DNA from 3 places in the Micromonospora polyrhachis genome. Region 2 is predicted to be linked to each of the others. Evidence: riboswitches for the same ligand, from Rfam matches in the RefSeq annotation. Region 2 holds a riboswitch; each other region holds the start of a gene.
The links. Region 2 has a riboswitch for cobalamin ahead of FHR38_RS00210 (ribonucleoside-diphosphate reductase subunit alpha). Riboswitches for the same ligand answer to the same signal wherever they lie in the genome.
Positions count from the first base shown of each region.

Region 1: linked by a shared signal. The riboswitch ahead of FHR38_RS01380 (ribonucleoside triphosphate reductase) and the one ahead of FHR38_RS00210 (ribonucleoside-diphosphate reductase subunit alpha) in region 2 are both predicted to bind cobalamin.
Region 3: linked by a shared signal. The riboswitch ahead of FHR38_RS31015 (acyl-CoA thioesterase) and the one ahead of FHR38_RS00210 (ribonucleoside-diphosphate reductase subunit alpha) in region 2 are both predicted to bind cobalamin.

Region 1 is NZ_JACHJW010000001.1:372,738-378,307, reverse strand. Features, by position in the region: gene FHR38_RS33040 (DEAD/DEAH box helicase) at 1-3,120, opposite strand, end outside; cobalamin riboswitch at 3,472-3,616, shown strand; gene FHR38_RS01380 (ribonucleoside triphosphate reductase) at 3,665-5,452, shown strand; gene FHR38_RS01375 (anaerobic ribonucleoside-triphosphate reductase activating protein) at 5,449-5,570, shown strand, end outside.
Region 2 is NZ_JACHJW010000001.1:42,291-47,860, forward strand. Features, by position in the region: gene FHR38_RS00210 (ribonucleoside-diphosphate reductase subunit alpha) at 1-1,859, opposite strand, end outside; cobalamin riboswitch at 1,994-2,200, opposite strand; gene FHR38_RS00215 (enterochelin esterase domain-containing protein) at 2,397-3,590, opposite strand; gene FHR38_RS00220 (LLM class flavin-dependent oxidoreductase) at 3,590-4,687, opposite strand; gene FHR38_RS00225 (ABC transporter ATP-binding protein) at 4,684-5,454, opposite strand; gene FHR38_RS00230 (FecCD family ABC transporter permease) at 5,503-5,570, opposite strand, start outside.
Region 3 is NZ_JACHJW010000001.1:7,020,872-7,026,441, forward strand. Features, by position in the region: gene FHR38_RS31000 (SRPBCC family protein) at 1-403, opposite strand, end outside; gene FHR38_RS31005 (ArsR/SmtB family transcription factor) at 473-1,084, opposite strand; gene FHR38_RS31010 (hypothetical protein) at 1,647-2,255, shown strand; cobalamin riboswitch at 2,343-2,569, shown strand; gene FHR38_RS31015 (acyl-CoA thioesterase) at 2,783-3,229, shown strand; gene FHR38_RS31020 (LysE family translocator) at 3,233-3,859, shown strand; gene FHR38_RS31025 (oxidoreductase) at 3,963-4,844, opposite strand; gene FHR38_RS31030 (globin domain-containing protein) at 5,007-5,570, opposite strand, start outside.

The DNA of each region.
Region 1 (5,570 bases), 330 kb from region 2:
GCCCTCGGCGGGAATCCAGTGCCCGTCGGCGCTACTGGCAGTGATGTCGATCCACGTGCTGTCCCTGACCGAGAGGGAAACACTACGAGGCGCGGTGGCGTGGACCATGAGACCGGCGTAGACCGCCGTGTTGACGATGTCGAACATCGGATTGTCGCAGCGGCGGTGCACGCAGAGCGGTGCCCCGACCCATACCCGGTTGTCGTCGGGGCCGGGTAGCCAGGTTCCCAGGGCGGTGACCCGGTCGGTCAGACCCTGCACGGAGGTGCGTCCGGGCAGCCAGAGGTCGACCACCCGGTGGTGGCGGGCCAGGGCAACCTGGGTGGTGTGCAGCACGGTGACGACCGGCTCGAGTTGCAGTGGATCGCCGACCGCGACGACCCGTTTGGCCCGCCACATCGCCCCGACCGCGGCCTGCGGAACGGCCTGGCCGGCCTCGTCGATGAGCAGCCAGCCCAGCGCCTCGCGGCCAAGCCGCCCCAACAGCCGGCTTACCGACGCGAACGTTGTGGACACCACCGGCACCACGAGAAACAACGACTGCCAGGCCTGGCGGACCACCGACTCCGACACGCCGGTCGGCACCTGCCCGGTCAGCACATCCATCGCCGTACGCAGGTTGCCACGCATGATGCTCGCCGCGCCGGCGATGAACGCCTGATGCAGGTCGAGGGCAGCGAGGAATACCAGAGTTCGGGCAGCGTTCCATTCCTCGTCGAGCCACGGCCCGCTGGTTTTCCGCCAGATCGGCTCGCCTTGTCGCTCAACATCGGGCACGCTGTGCCCGAATTCGCGCCGGGCCTCGGTGATGAGGTTCTGTGCTGCGGAGAGGGCCTGCACGGCCCGGTCCCGGTCGGTCATGGCGTTGGCGGCACGGTGCGTGGCGTTGGCAACGGCCTGGCCCGCTGCATGGGCAGCGCTCGCGGCAGCGGCAAGGCCAGCCTCAGTACGCCGCACAGCCTCGGCAAGAGGCTCGTCCTCGCGGTGCCAACGCCGAATCGCCTTTCCGAGAGTGAACAGCATCTCCCAAAGGCCCGGTTTTGCTGCGAGATGTTCCTGCCGCCGCTGGCGTGCGACCTGCACCACCTGGCTCGCGGCAACCACAGCCTGATCAGCCTCCCTCGCTGTCGCCTGGGCCGCCCTCCACACATTGTCCGCGGTCCGCCACGTCCGCTCGGCGACGTCACTCGCCTGCTCCAGGGCAGATAGTTGTCGTAGCGCCTCGTGCACCGCCTGGCGCGCCTCGCGGATCCGTCGCTCCACAGCGGCGGCGGCACGGAACGCCGACACGGCACTGCCCCAGTCGCACGAGTTGGTCCCGGCACCTACCGTGCCCAACCACTCGTGGAAACCGGGTCCTTCCTCACCAGGCTTCCTACTCGGATCAGCCGGGTTGCCATACCAGAAGCGGCCAACGAACTCGTTGCAGTTGGTCTTGTTGCCCAACCGCGTCGCGACCAGACCCCACGCAGGCTCACCGAGCAGCCGGGTGGCATGCTCGGATAAGTAGCCCGCCTGGTCCATCCACGCGTCGTCGATTGCCTTGCGCTGCGGGATCTCCCGGGTGACGTTAGCGACCGCACCGTTGTTCGCCGAGGCAACCACCATCTCGAAGCCGGCCAACTCGGCTCGCAGCGGCCGAATCCACCGCTGACAATGCTCAGTGCGCCACGCCAGCCGTTGTTCGCCGAACCCCGCCGTCGGATCCGGCAACTCCGTCAGCCGTACGGCCCGATCCACCACTACTGCGGCGACCAGGTCGCGCAGCATGGTGGTCTTGCCTGTGCCAGGCGGCCCGTTCACGGCGAAGACGCCGCCCGGCCCGCCGAGCCGATCCATCACTGCATTGATAGCCAGCTGTTGGCTTGCCGCCAGCGGATGGCTGACCTTGGCAGGCCACCGCCCGACGGGGATCCGCGTCGGTGCCAGCTGTTCCAGCAACGCGTCCTGCACGTCGGAATCTCTTACATTGCGTCGGCGAATCCTCGTTAGCGCGTCATTGGGAGTCAGGAAGTCCGCCAGCGCGGGTCCATAGTCGCCGTCGGCGACCGCGTCGGCGACCTGGGCCAGGTCATTCATATAGAAGCTGTTGAGGAAATCCACCTGTACGTCGTGCGCCCGCTTCCGCCCAACGCGTTCGCTGTGCACGCGAAGCCCTGCCGGAGCCAGCACGTCGGCCACGCCCAACTGCCCGACGGCCAGGCTGACCAGGGCCAACAGAGTCGCCTGATCCACCGGGCGGCTCACCACCACCCCCTCTTCGGCCAACGCCTGCGCTACCGCATCGTCCTCAGCGGCAGCCACCATCTCGCACGCCGCCGTGACGAACTGGTTCGCCGCCGCATCGAAGCCCTCCAGCCAGCCCGAGGCACCTGGCCCGGGTCGCCGCACCCGTCCCACCGCCCACGCGGCCGTCGACAACACCAGCGACCCCAGCAGCAACCGGCCATCCTCAGTCACCGCCGCAGCGAACAGCGCACTGTTGCCGCGCGGCGCACGCTCATCCGTATCCGGTCCCGAGTCGCCGAATACCCGCTCCAATGTCCCGTGTAGCCGGTCCAGTTCGAACACCCCGCCGTACACGGAATGCCGCCAGACCAAGTCTTTCCGCATAGCCTCTCGGCCCAACGGGTGCCCAGCCTCCCACGGCAGATGCTGCCCCGGCCGCACCTCATATCGGCGTTCCCGAGGATTCGGCGGATCCAGCTTCTGCGCATCGAACAGCTCCACGGACCGCCAGAACTGCAACACCAGCGCCCGCTGAGCATCCTCTCCGGCCGCCGCCGACGGCCTGAAGGGCCTTGCCGAAGCCGTCGAAGTCTCCTGCGCGGCCCTGCTCAACACCGGCTGCCGGACATCGTCGTACTTCCTCGCCCCCAGGTCGGCCAGCGTGAACGTCGCCGGGCACCCCGGACACACCAATGCGACATACCGCTGCGTCCGACCCGCCCGCTCGTACGGCTTGCGGAAGCTGTGCAGCGCGCCAGCGCAGCGAGGGCAAGCCCGGCCGACCCGCTCCTCGTACGACCACCCCGGCTCGGTGAAGCGCGCGTGCGCCGACGTCGGCCGCACACCCCACCGCTCAAACGCCAACCCCTGCACCGAACCCTTGTCACCCACCAGCCAACCCTCACCTTCACGAATGGCTGAAACGCGCATCACTGTAGGCAACCAGCACGGCTTGTGGTCAACCGGCGAGGTGCACCCTGTGGACGACCACAGGGATATCCACAGGTACGGCCTGGACCGCCCCGCTCGTCTCTCCACCGCTCCATGTGAGTAGCTCGGCTCCCATACGAACCACACAGCACCGTCTACTTCTACTGCTTGGCAGCGAGAACGCTCGGTCTGACTGCGGGTGAGGTCCTCTGTGGAAATGTGCTCCGGGTGGATCACGGGACCTAAGTCCTGCCCTCAAGGTCGAAAGTCACTCAACATATTGCGGCGGCTTATCGCTTCAACCCCCAGGTGTAGTGTTTTGGCGGTCGGTTCGGCAGGCAGTCGTATAGGCCTGTCGAGGCAACAGGGAACCCGGTGGGAATCCGGGGCTGCCCCGCAACGGTGAGCGGCCGCATGACGGTCCGAGCCCGATACCTGCCGGCACCTCCCGCGCATCTGGGCGCGGTGAGGTCTCTTCTCCGTACCGCCTCGTGGGAGGGCTGACGTGACACAGATCAACGCCGTGGACTCGGTGACCGAGTATTTGGACCGTAGCGACTGGCGGGTCACCGCCAACGCGAATCAGGGCTACTCGCTCGGGGGACTCATCCTGAACACGGCTGGCAAGGTGGTCGCCAACTACTGGCTCGACCAGGTCTATCCCGAGGCCATCGGCCGCGCCCATCGCGAAGGCGACTTCCATATCCACGACCTGGACATGCTCTCGGGTTACTGCGCAGGATGGTCCCTGCGCACCCTGCTGACCGAGGGTTTCAACGGGGTGCCCGGTCAGATCGACTCGGCGCCACCGAGGCACTTCTCCTCGGCGGTCGGACAGATCGTCAACTTTCTCGGCACGCTACAGAACGAATGGGCCGGTGCCCAGGCGTTCAGCTCCTTCGACACCTACATGGCGCCGTTCGTGCGCAAGGACTCCATGACGTACGAGGAGGTGCACCAGTGCATGCAGGAGATGGTGCACAACCTCAACGTGCCATCCCGTTGGGGCACCCAGACGCCGTTCACCAACCTTACCTTCGACTGGACCTGCCCCGAGGACCTTCGCGAGCAGGCACCGGAGATCGACGGTGCGGAGATGGACTTCACCTACGGGGATCTGCAGGCCGAGATGGACCTGGTCAACCGCGCGTACATCGAGGTCATGACGACGGGTGACGCGACCGGTCGGGTCTTCACTTTCCCGATCCCCACCTACAACATCACCAAGGACTTCCCCTGGGAGAGCGAGAACGCCGAGCGGCTGTTCGCCATGACCGCGAAGTACGGGCTCCCGTACTTCCAGAACTTCATCAATTCCGACCTCGACCCCGGCATGATCCGCTCGATGTGCTGCCGCCTGCAACTGAACCTCACCGAGCTGCTCAAGCGCGGCAACGGTCTGTTCGGCAGCGCCGAGCAGACCGGCTCCCTGGGTGTGGTCACCGTCAACTGCGCCCGCCTCGGATACCTGTACGCGGGTGACGAGCAGGGCCTGTTAGAGGCCCTCGACCGGCTGTTGGAGCTCGCCCGCGACAGCCTGGAGATCAAGCGGGTCACGGTCCAGGATCTGATCGACGAGGGCCTCTTTCCCTACACCAAGCGTTACATGGGTACGCTGCGTAATCATTTCTCGACCATCGGCGTCAACGGCATCAACGAGATGATCCGCAACTTCACGCACGACGCGTACGACATCACCGCCCCGGCGGGGCATGCTCTTGCCGTGCGGCTTCTCGACCACGTACGAACCCGCATGGTCGAGTTCCAGGAGCAGACCGGTCACCTCTACAACCTGGAGGCGACCCCGGCCGAGGGCACCACCTACCGCTTCGCGAAGGAGGACCGACGCCGGTTCCCCCGGATTCTGCAGGCGGGCACCGACGAGAACCCGTACTACACCAACTCCTCGCAACTACCCGTGGGCTGGACCGACGACCCGTTCGAGGCACTGGAACGGCAGGACGAACTGCAGACCAGGTACACCGGCGGCACGGTGCTCCACCTGTACATGTCCGAGCGGATCTCCACCGTGGCCGCGTGCCGCACCCTGGTACGCCGCTCACTGGAGCGGTTCTCGCTGCCCTATCTGACGGTGACACCGACCTTCTCGATCTGTCCCGAACATGGCTATCTGGCTGGGGAGCACACCACCTGTCCGACGTGCGGCGGAGACTGCGAGGTGTGGACCCGTGTCATGGGCTACCACCGTCCCGTCTCCTCCTTCAACATCGGCAAGAAGGGCGAGCATGCCGAGCGGGTGCACTTCCAGGAGAAGGTGGCGGTTCCCGCGTGATCCGCATTGGCGGCTGGTCCCGGCTGTCCACCTGCGACTGGCCGGGCCGCCTCGTCACCACCGTCTTCTGCCAGGGCTGCCCCTGGCGTTGCGGCTACTGCCACAATCCGGAGCTGCT
Region 2 (5,570 bases):
ATCGTGGCGGTCGGCGCGATCGCCACCAGCAGCGAGTTCCGCAGGCCGTGCGCCGCGATCGACGATCGCAACGCGGCCCACCGGTCGACCTGGGCTGGCTCGGCACCCCACAGGTCGGGGTGCAGTTCACCGCGGGCCGCACGGGTCTCGGCGTAGGCCGGATGGGGGCCGAACCGCTCGGCAAGCCCGGCTGAGGTCTCCAGGGCGGTCAGGAGGATCTCCTCCTGCACCCTGGTCGACAGTTCCCGGGCCTGCGGAGAGTCGAACGGCAGGCGCAGGGCGAAGAACGCGTCCTGCAGGCCCATCAGTCCGAGCCCGACCGGCCGCCAACGCGGATTGGACGCCGCCGCCTGCGCGGCCGGGTAGTAGTTGATGTCGATCACCCGGTCGAGGAACACCACGGCGGTGCGTACCGTTGCCCGTAGTTTCTCCCAGTCGATGCCCTCGGCGGTGAGGTGGGCACCGAGGTTGACCGAGCCCAGGTTGCAGACCGCGGTCTCGGTGTCGTTGTTCACCTCCAGGATCTCGGTGCACAGATTGGACAGGTGGATCGTGTTGCCCGGCGCTCCGGTCTGGTTGGACAGCCGGTTGGACGCGTCCTTGAACGTCATCCACCCGTTGCCGGTCTGCGCCAGGGTGCGCATCATCCGCCCATACAGGTCCCGGGCCTTGACCGTCCGGACAGCCTTCTTCTCAGCCGCCCGGTACGCCTCGTCGAAGGCGTCGCCGAAAAGGTCGGGCAGCTCGGGCGCGTCGGTGGGATCGATCAGCGACCAGTCGTCGTCTGCCTCGACCCGGCGCATGAACTCGTCCGGGATCCAGTTGGCCAGGTTCAGGTTGTGCGTACGCCGGGAGTCCTCGCCGGTGTTGTCACGTAACTCCAGGAACTCCTCGACGTCCGGATGCCACGGCTCCAGGTAGACGCAGGCCGCGCCCTTGCGCCGGCCGCCCTGGTTCACGGCCGCCACTCCGGCGTCGAGCGTCTTGAGGAACGGCACGATGCCGTTCGACTTGCCGTTGGTCCCGCGGATGAGGGCACCGCGGCTACGGACGCGGGACCAGGCGATGCCGATGCCACCGGAGAACTTCGACAGCTTGGCGACCTGGTGGTAGCGCTCGTAGATCGAGTCGAGTTCGTCGCGGGGAGAGTCCACCAGGAAGCAGGAGGACATCTGGGTGTGCCGGGTGCCGGAGTTGAACAAGGTCGGCGAACTGGGCAGATACGCCAGGCTGGACATCAGACGGTAGAAGTCGATCGCCTCACCCGGCGTCTGCGACAGCCCGCACGCGACCCGCAACAGCCAGTACTGGGACGTCTCTACCACCAGACGAGACTCCGGGTGCCGCAGCAGGTACCGATCCGCGACCGTACGCAGTCCGAAGTACTCAAACCGCAGATCGCCATCCGGGTCGACGGCGTCGTCCAGCTTGCGCGCGTTACGGGCGACGAAAGCGGCGGTCGCATCCCCGATCAGGCCAAGACCGTGCGCGTACCGGATGGACTGGCTGAAACTCGCCACCCCCTGACCGCGGACCTCCTTGTCCACGAACGCCGCGAGCAGCCGCGCCGCCAGCCTGGAATACTGCGGCTCCTCACCGATCAGCTCGGCCGCCGTCTGGATTGACAGCTTGTCCAGCTCCGCTGTGGTAGCCCCGTCGTACAGGCCGCTGATCGTCTTGGTCGCGACCCGCAGCGGGTCGACCTCTTCCAGGTCGGCGACCCAGCGTTCCACCGCCTTGACGATCTTGTTGACGTCGACCGACTCCAGGTCGCCATTACGTTTACGGACCTGCATCACCCGCCGACGCTGCTCCGACACTGTCTGATCGGACGCGGCATCATCCCGTGTCACCGTCATTCCCCCTCCTCACGCCTGTCCACAAGGTCGACGGACGCGCAGGAGGACGCCACCGGGTTCCCTACGGCACACGTACCGTGCCGGCCCGGCTGAAGGCGTCGGCCGTCCCACGCGGCCTTCGACCGCCACACGTACCCACGCGTGGCGCGCTGGCAGGTCTTCGGACTCGTGGGCGTCGTGCTCATGCCTACTGACCGTCGCTTCCCAGACCCTGCGGGTCCAGTGCTTCGTTGACGGCGGTCGTTCCCACTCACCGCTGCGGGGCAGCCCCGGAATCACACCGGGTTCCCTCTTGCCTCGGCCACCGAACCGGTAGTCGAACCAGCTACGGGTAGCACTATATATGGGCACACCCAAGGAATGACAACACCAGATGCTGTGCCGGGCGTGTCGTAGCGCTGCGGCACTTGAGCATCGAGGAATGCCGTCGCCCACCGTCGGTCATGTTCAATTCCAGCCACGGCGGCGACAACCCATCACGAACTCGCTGAGTCCATCAACCACCCGAGCATCCAGCTCCCAACGACCAGCGAAGGGCTATGGTCGGGGCTGTCCGAGCAGGTCCGCGATGCCGTCCTCCCAGAACCCACGCCAACACGCCATGTCGTGCCCGCCCTGGAACTCGCGGTACGTCACGGTGTGCGGGCTGGTCGCGAGTACCTCCCGTAGCCGGCGGTGCGGTTCCAGAAGCGTCCCCTCGAACGCGCCCACCGTGAGGAACAGGTGCACCGGGGCTGCGGTTGCGGCACGCCCGAGCATGTCGTGCTGCCACAGCGACGCCGACTGGCTGAGCGCCGATCCCACCGCCGCCGGATGGTCGAACACGGTCTTCAGCGCCGTCAGTCCGCCCAGGCTTTCCCCGGTCACCACGACGTCGCGCGGATCGGCACTCACCGGCATCTGATCGCGCAACCACGGCAGCAGGCTCAGGGCTATCTCGTCGCTCATGGTGCCGTCGATGCTGAGGTCGGACATCCGTCGCGGCGATGTCGCACCGGTCTCCACCATCGCGACGAACGGCGTACGGATCGTCCCTGCCGCGACGAGCCGGTCGGTGGCAGCCACGGCGTAGCCGGACGCCTGCCACACCTCCCCGTCCAACACGATGACCAGCGGATGGGAAGCGCCGTCGTCGCCGATCGGCGGGGAGAGCCACACCGTACGACCGGAGGGCGCGACCAGCTGCCGCATGCGGGGAGACGGTCCATCCGCAGGTGCGGCCTGCCGCGGCGCGGCGTCGAGTTCCGCCACGGACGCGGTCGAGCCGCCGTGGGTACGGGTACGCGCCGGGTTACGGGGATCGACGACGCCCTCCTCGCGGATGGTACGCATCGCCCACCGGGGTTCGTGCTCGTGCAGGGCGCGGTCCCCCGCCACGTCGGTTTCGAGCACCGTGTACGACCCGCGCCAGTCGGCGGGGAGCCGGAACGTGGCGTGCCAGACGTCCGTGCCCGGTATTCGCTGCATGCGACTGTCGTCGAGGTCGTGCGTCACCCGGTTGATGGTCACGTAGACGGCTGCCGCTTCGGTGGAGCGCCACAGGAACGTCACCCGGCACCCGCCGCCGGCGGCATCCTCGACGATCGGCGTGCGTCGCCCGATGGTCTCCCAGAACTCCGCCGTCGAACCGGCCGCCGTAAGGCGGCTGGCGAGCGTGCTTACGGTACGGCGGGACGGCGGTCTCGGCGGCGAGGGCGGCGCTGGACGCATCACGGGTGACGTCGGGCGCATCAGATCCCCTCCGCGAGGTGCCCGCGCAGCGTCGTGCCGGAATATGCGGTACGGAACCGTCCGGCGGCCGCGAGGGCGGGGACCACCTCCGAGGTGAACAGGTGCAGCGAGCCCCACGACGCCGCAGGCAGGGCGATCACGCCGTCGATCGCACCGGCGTCGGCGCGGCGGAGGATCTCGTCCACAGCATCCTGCGGGGTGCCGACGATCGTCCAGTGCCGCACGTGCGCCGGTGACGTCGGGCCCGGCTGGTTTTCGTTCGCCAGTTCCTCGGCCTGTGCACGGGTCGGCGCGAGGCACAGCGAGACGCCGGGCAACACCAGTGGGGCGCGTTTCCGGCCGGCGGCCCCGGCCCCGGCGTGCAGTCGCCCGCGTAGGGCGACGCCGTCCGACGTCTCGGCGGTCATGGCGAACACGGCGTCAGCGAAGCGCGCCGCGAAGTCCACCGACGCCGGTGAGCCGCCCGCGTGCAGCAGCGGCAGCGGCTCGTCCGAGAGCGCCGGCACGCTGAGCGGACCGGCCGAGGCGTACCGGCCGTGTGGCGGCACCTGCGACAGTGCCGCCGGGTCGGCGAACACGCCTGCCGTCCGGTCGTGGTGCAGCGCCCGGGCGGGAAACGACTGCCGCAGGCCCTCGACAACGGTCACGAAGTCGACCGCGTTCACGTAAGGGTCCGCCGGCACATCCCGGTCGGCGAAGTTCTCTCCGCCGCCGAGCGAGGTGACGACGTTCCAGCCGGCCCGTCCCGCGCTGAGCCGATCCAGCGACTGCAACTGCCGAGCGGTGGTGAACGGGTGCGCGAAGGTCGAGGACAGGGTCGGTACCAGCCCGATGCGCGTCGTCTCGGCCACGAGCGCGGCCATGAGCATCGTCGGGTCCAGGGCGCTGAACCCGAGGCCGTGCTCCACCGATGCCGGATCGAGGGTGAGCGCATCCGGCTTGAACAGGAAGTCCAGGTGCGCTGCTTCCGCCGACCGGGCGGCTTCGACGAAGAAGTCGGCGGTGAACAGCTCCTCGACCCGGCTGTCCGGCCGCCGCCACGAGCCGGCCCGCAGCCAGGTAGGTGACAGCGACAGTCCGATGTGCAGCAGGGTCACGCGTCCCCATCCCGGGCGGCGATCGGGATGACCAGGGGCGTGCCGAAGACCGGGTCGGCGATGACGCGCGCCTCCAGCCGGAACACGTCGCGCAGCAGCTGCTCGGTGAGCACCTCGCTCGGGGCACCGGCAGCGGCCACCGCGCCTTCGCGCATGACGATGAGATGGTCGGCGAAGCGCGCCGCCTGGTTGAGGTCGTGCAGGACCAGCACCAGCGTGCGGCCCTCCTCGCGGTTGAGCCGCCGGCACAGCTCCAGCACCTCGAGCTGGTGCGAGATGTCAAGGTAGGTGGTGGGCTCGTCCAGGAGCATCACCGGCGTGTCCTGGGCGAGCAGCATCGCGATCCACACCCGCTGCCGTTGACCGCCGGACAGTTCCTCGACGGCGCGGTCGGCCAGTTCTGTCACGCCTGTCGCCACCATCGCCCGCTTCACCGCCTCCTCGTCGGCCAGGCTCCACTGCTGGAGCATCCGCTGGTGCGGGAACCGGCCGCGTCCGACAAGGTCTGCGACGGTGATGCCGAACGGCGCGACAGACGACTGTGGCAGCAGCCCCAGCCGGCGGGCCAGCTCCTTCGGGGCCAGGCGCTGCACGTCCTGGCCGTGCAACAGCACGCGTCCGGCGCTGGGGCGCAGCAGCCGCGCGAGTGCGCGCAGGAGAGTGGACTTGCCGCACGCGTTCGGGCCGAGGATCACGGTCACCGCGCCGTCCGGGACCGGCACGTCGAGGTCGTGCGCGACCTGGCGCGACTCGTACGCGAGCGTCAGGTGTGACGCTTCGAGGGCTGGGGTGGGCAACTTGGGGTCCTTCACGGGTCAGACCTGCTTGGAGCGGGTCAGCATCCAGATGAGGTAGAGGCCGCCGATGATGCCGGTCATCCGCC
Region 3 (5,570 bases), 7.0 Mb from region 2:
GCGCCAGGTACGCCGTTAGCGTCCCGAGGTACATGTCCCAGCCAACACGTAGGGCGTCGTACTCGGTCTCCCAGTTGTCGCCGAGCACGCCGCTGTGCACCATCCGCAGCACGGTGCTGCCCTGGTCGCGGCCTTCGATCAGGTATTCGATGGCCATGAAGGTGCCATCCGGTCCTGGTTCGGTCTGGTACGCGTACCGCTTCCCGGGCTCCCAGGCCGTCACCGTCGCGTCCTCGACCTCGCCGGCCATGGCGAACCGGTGCCGACCACCTTCGCGCGGTTCGACCTCGCTGTGTCCCATGAACCAGGAGTCGATGCCCGGACCGGTGGCGATCGCAGACCAGACCTCCTCCGGGGTGGCGGACAGTTCGATTTCCTTGCCGAGTTCAAACGGGTGTCCCATGGTGGCACCTCTCTGTGTCGGTGGGCTGGCCTATCCGGTCGATCGGATCGGGCAGGGCTGACGACCCGGTCAGGGCTTCTCGGAATCGGGCGTACGATTCGGTGGGCTCACACTCGGATGCAGGGCAATCACCATCCGGTGCGTACGCCCCTCGGAGGCCTGTTCGTCGTGGTATTTGCCGACCAGGCGGGTGACGGTGGCGGCCAACTCCTCGGCGAAGGCCGCCCGGTCGCTGGCTGAAGCGAAGCGGATGTCGGCGTCGAGGGCGAAGGTCCCCACCCGTTTCTTGACCCGGTCCGCGCCGCTGATCAGCGCACCCACGTCCTGGACGAGTCGGGCGGAGATCGCCAGTAGCCACCGCGCGGAGAGCCGGTCCGGTGCCTGGGCCGGATCCGGGCGTACGGCGGCGAGTGCGGTTGGTGAGATCACGTAGGACGCGGCGGTGGCCTGCATGACGCGCTCGGTGACGTTCCCCTTTCGGCGCTCCTCGACCAGCTCGATCAGGCCGTGCTGCTCCAGTGTTCGCAGGTGGTAGTTGACCTTCTGGCGGGCGAGGCCAACCCGGGCCGCGAGCATCGTCGCCGAGGCTGGTTCGGCGAGTGCGGCGAGCAACCGCGCCCGGATCGGGTCGAGCGATGCCTCCGCCGCCGCCGGCTCCTCGATCACTGCGATGTCGAACATGCCACCACCTTCTCACCGACATATTTTCTTGTCAAGAAAAGTTCAATCGTCGGCCCACCGATCCTCCGACTTCGTTAGCCCGTACGCCGCGACCCGCTCGCCGGCCATCCGCAACATGCCCGAGCCCGGATCGTTACCCGCGACTGAGACGGCGACGTACGGGGACACCTGCGCGTCGAGGCAAGCACCGGTCGTTGGACCCGGCTCGGTTTCAACGGCTACGCGGAGGGCGGGAGTACCCCTCCACTGGACGCACGGCCCTCCGTGCTCATGACCGAGACCGCCCTCTCGCTCCGGGTGTCCCTGCTGGTGGTGGCTGTCATGGGTCGACGGTTGGCCCGGTACGGTGGGGACAGCTGGTTGGCACACTCCGGTCGGTCTATGTGAGACTCTGCCCGTGACGACCCCTCCGCCGCCGGGTGTGCCCCAGCCGCCGGGTGCGATTCCGCCAGATCCGGACACGACACAGTGGTCCGTAGATCCCAGCGTCCTTCCACCGGGACCGGGCACCCCGCTACCACCGCCAATGCCTCCGAAGCGCAATGGCCCCCTCATCATCGGGGTGATCGCCGGGGTGCTGGCACTGTGCCTACTGGGAACCTGCGGGATCGCGGTGGCCGCGGTGGCCTTCTTCAACGCCAAGGACGACCGGCAGAATCAGGCGACCGGTGATACTGACCCGTGGACCTCGCCCACCCCGCGAAGGACCAATTACCCGACACCGTCCAAGACGGAGACGGACTCGCCGAACCGACTCCCGACAACCAAGGCACCGCCGCCCCCGCCGGCGAAGATCGGGCAGTGCATCGCTGTCAGCGAGCAGGGCGACTTCCAGGGGGTCGGCAACTGCAACGGCACTCGTGGCACCTACCGGGTGCTCTCGGTGGACTACGAGCGGAACGACTGCGCAAACCCCAAAGCCGCATACATTACCGAAGATGGCTATCGACTGTGTCTGGAACTACACCTGGTGCGCTTCTACTGTTACAAGTTCCCGAAGGGTAACGGCTGGATCGTGGCTGCGTCGAAATGCAAGGCAAAGGGCACCGTCCACATCATCGACATCGTTCCCGGCGCCGCCAACGACCGCCAGTGCACCCGCGACTACAAATGGAACCGCTGGTATCGGTTCACCGACCCGGTCGTCGTCTACTGCGTCATGCAGTACTAGCGCCACCAGAGGCTAGCGCGACCAAAGCGGGGCAGCCTTGGTGACGATCCGCAGGACACCTGCGCGCTGGCCCGTCCCCGGCCGGCTATGCTCGTCCACGGCGCTGGTCCGCCCCGGGTATTGGCTGCTCGGGCGGCGTAAGAGGGAACCCGGTGAGAGTCCGGGACTGCCCCGCAGCGGTGAGCGGGAACGACCGCCGTCAGACGCACTGGACGAAGCACGTCTGGGAAGCGACGGCCAGTAGGACGCCATCGGAGGCTGTCTCCGATGCGATGCCCGCGAGTCCGAAGACCTGCCCGCGCTGCGTACACGAACCCGTGTGCGCAGCCGTCGGCTTCGCGGGTGGGCCGGGCGGACGACGCGCCGTGGCCGGCTGGTGCCGCGACGTGGCAGGCCGCTGCCTCCCGGGGATCGACGGTTCGGTTCTCGAGGGACGGACTGTAGTTGTGACCACCACCATCGTTTCCCCGCCCGACGTCGGCGACGGCCGACCGCCTTCGGCCTCGCACCTGACCCTGTCGCAGATCATGGACCAGCACCACACCAACCTGATGGGTACCGTCCACGGCGGCCGGATCCTCAACCTCATCGACTCCGTTGCCGGCGTCGTGGCCGCCCGGCACTCCGATGGTCCGGCGGTGACCGCCGCCATCGATGAGACCGCCTTCCTGCGGGCGGTACGCGTCGGCGACGTCGTACACGTCGACGCGCGGATCACCTGGGCCGGCCGTAGCTCGATGGAGGTCGCCGTCAGGGTCACCGCCGATCGGTGGGACCGGGCGGTACCGGCCGACACGGTAGCCACCGCGCACCTGGTCATGGTCGCCGTGGACAACGCGGGTCGGCCGCGTGCCGTCCCCGCCCTGCTACCGGAGACGGACGACGACCGGCGCCGCTACCGGGAGGCCCGGATCCGGCGTGAGCACCGGCTGACCCTACGGCAGGCACTCCTCCAGCACACCACCGAGGGCTGAGTCGTGGGCCCCGTCTCCACCAGTGTGCTGGTCGGCTACCTCGCCGCGATCACCCTTCTCATGATCACGCCCGGACCGGACATGATGTTCGTCCTGGCCAACGCCGCCCGGTACGGCGTCCGCGCCGGAGTCGTCGCCGCGGTCGGCGTCGCCGTCGGCGAGGCCATCCACGTCCTGGCCGTCGTGCTGGGACTGGCCACGGTGATCGCCACCTCGCCGGTGCTGTTCACCGCGATCAGATGGGGTGGTGCGGCGTACCTGGTTCTGCTCGGCCTGCTCGCACTACGCCGAAGTCCGCAGCCGGGTACCGACCTGGCCGGACCGGCCAACGCCGAGTTGCGCCGGGCCTTCAGCCGGGGGCTCATGACCAACCTGCTCAACCCGAAGATGATCCTGTTCAGCGTCGCGTTCCTCCCCCAGTTCGTGGACGCGTCCGCCGGCAACGTCACGGCGCAACTGGTCACCCTCGGTGCGCTGTTCGTGCTGGTGCAGCTGACCGTCGACATCGGCCTGGGCATGCTGGCCGGCCGCCTCTCCGGTCGCGTCTCCACCGACCGTTGGTCCCGACGGGTCAGCCGGATCTGCACGGTCGCCTTCATCGGCCTGGGACTGCGCCTGGCCCTGGGCTGACCGGGGACGCCGGGTGGGGTCCGTCGACCCCACCCGGGCAAGGTCATCTCCCAGTCCAGCAGGTCCTCACCGTTCGGCAGGTCCTCACCGCCGTGCCCTGCCCCTAGGCGTCAACCGCAAGCGAATCGAGGCAGGCCATCTCATCCGCGGAGAGTCGTAGCGCGCCCGCCGCGATGTTGGCGACCAGATGTTCGGGGTTACCGGTACCCGGTATGGCCAGCACGTGCTGGCCACGCTGCAACGTCCAGGCCAACCGGACCTGCGCAGCCGTCGTGCCGTGGGCTCGGGCGATGTCGAGTATCTCGGTGCGGTCCGTGCTGCTCGCGCCCGCCTCACGGCCGGCACCGGCGATGGCGAAAAAGGGTACGAAGGCGATGCCCTGTGCACCACAGGCGCGCAGGAGGTCATCGGTATGCCGGCGGAACCCGATGCCGTACGGGTTCTGCACGCATACCACCGGCGCGATGGCCTGGGCCTCGGCAAGATGTTCGGGCCTGATGTTGGAGATGCCCAGATGGCGGATCAGGCCCGCGTCACGCAGCTCCGCCAGTGCGCCGAACCGCTCGGCAATCGACTCGGGGCCGTGGACCCGCAGGTTGACCACATCGAGATGGTCGCGCCCGAGCTGACGCAGGTTCTCCTCGACCTGGCCGCGCAGTTGCTCGGGCCGGGCCGGCGGCAGCCATGCCCCCGACGGGTCCCGGCCCGGCCCGACCTTGGTGGTGATGACCAGATCATCCGGATACGGCGCCAACGCTCGGTTGATCAGCTCGTTGGCCGAGCGCAACGGCGAGAAGTAGAACGCGGCGGTATCGATGTGATTGACGCCGAGTTCGATCGCTCGCCGCAGGAGCCCGATCGCCTGGCCGCGATCGCTGGGTACGCCGTCGGCGTCACCGGTCAGGCGCATCGCGCCGAATCCCATCCGGTTGACGGTCAGATCTCCCAGGGTCCAGGTGCCCGCCGAAGCCGCGGTGATATCCATGTCCACGGCGGGCAGCCTGCCACGTGGAAGTTGCTGCCCGGGCTGGTAGGGGCCGACCGGGCAACAAATCGCCGGAAATACAATTTGTGCGGCGGTACGGCTCTCGCATCGCCTCCGCGTCACACTTCGGGCGCGGCCGCTGGTGGCCTGCCGCCAGGCCGATCAGGCGCCGTGCAGCATCCCGGGGCCGAAGACCTCGTAGCCGATCCGCTCCACAGGTACGCCCCGGGTGAGCAGGTTGCCGCGGACCAGGGTCATGAACGGCAACGGACCACACAGGTGGACGTCGACCTCCGAGGCGACCTCCAGCGGAATGAGATCCGGGTCGATCCAGCCCGCCTTCACCTGCGCCGTCGGCAACCAGCAGTCGGAGGTGACATCCTCGTACCAGAGGTTGACCCGCAGGTTTGGCAGTTGCTCCAAGAACCGGGGCAGATGCTGACGCAGGGCGTGGTGGCTCTCGCTGCGGTCGGCGTGGGCCAGGAGCACCGCCCGGTCCGGAGTGGTCTCGGCGACGTACTCCAGTGCGGACATGGCGGGTGTGAGGCCGATGCCGGCGCTGATCAGCACCAGCGGGCCGTCTCCGGCGACCGCGCTCACCTCACCGAAGGCAGGGCTGAGCCGCAGCGTGTCGCCCACCGAAACCTGCTCGTGCAGGTAGGTTGAGACCGCTCCGGCGGGGCTGTCGGCGGTGGCACGTATCCGCTTGACGGTGATCTGCCACTC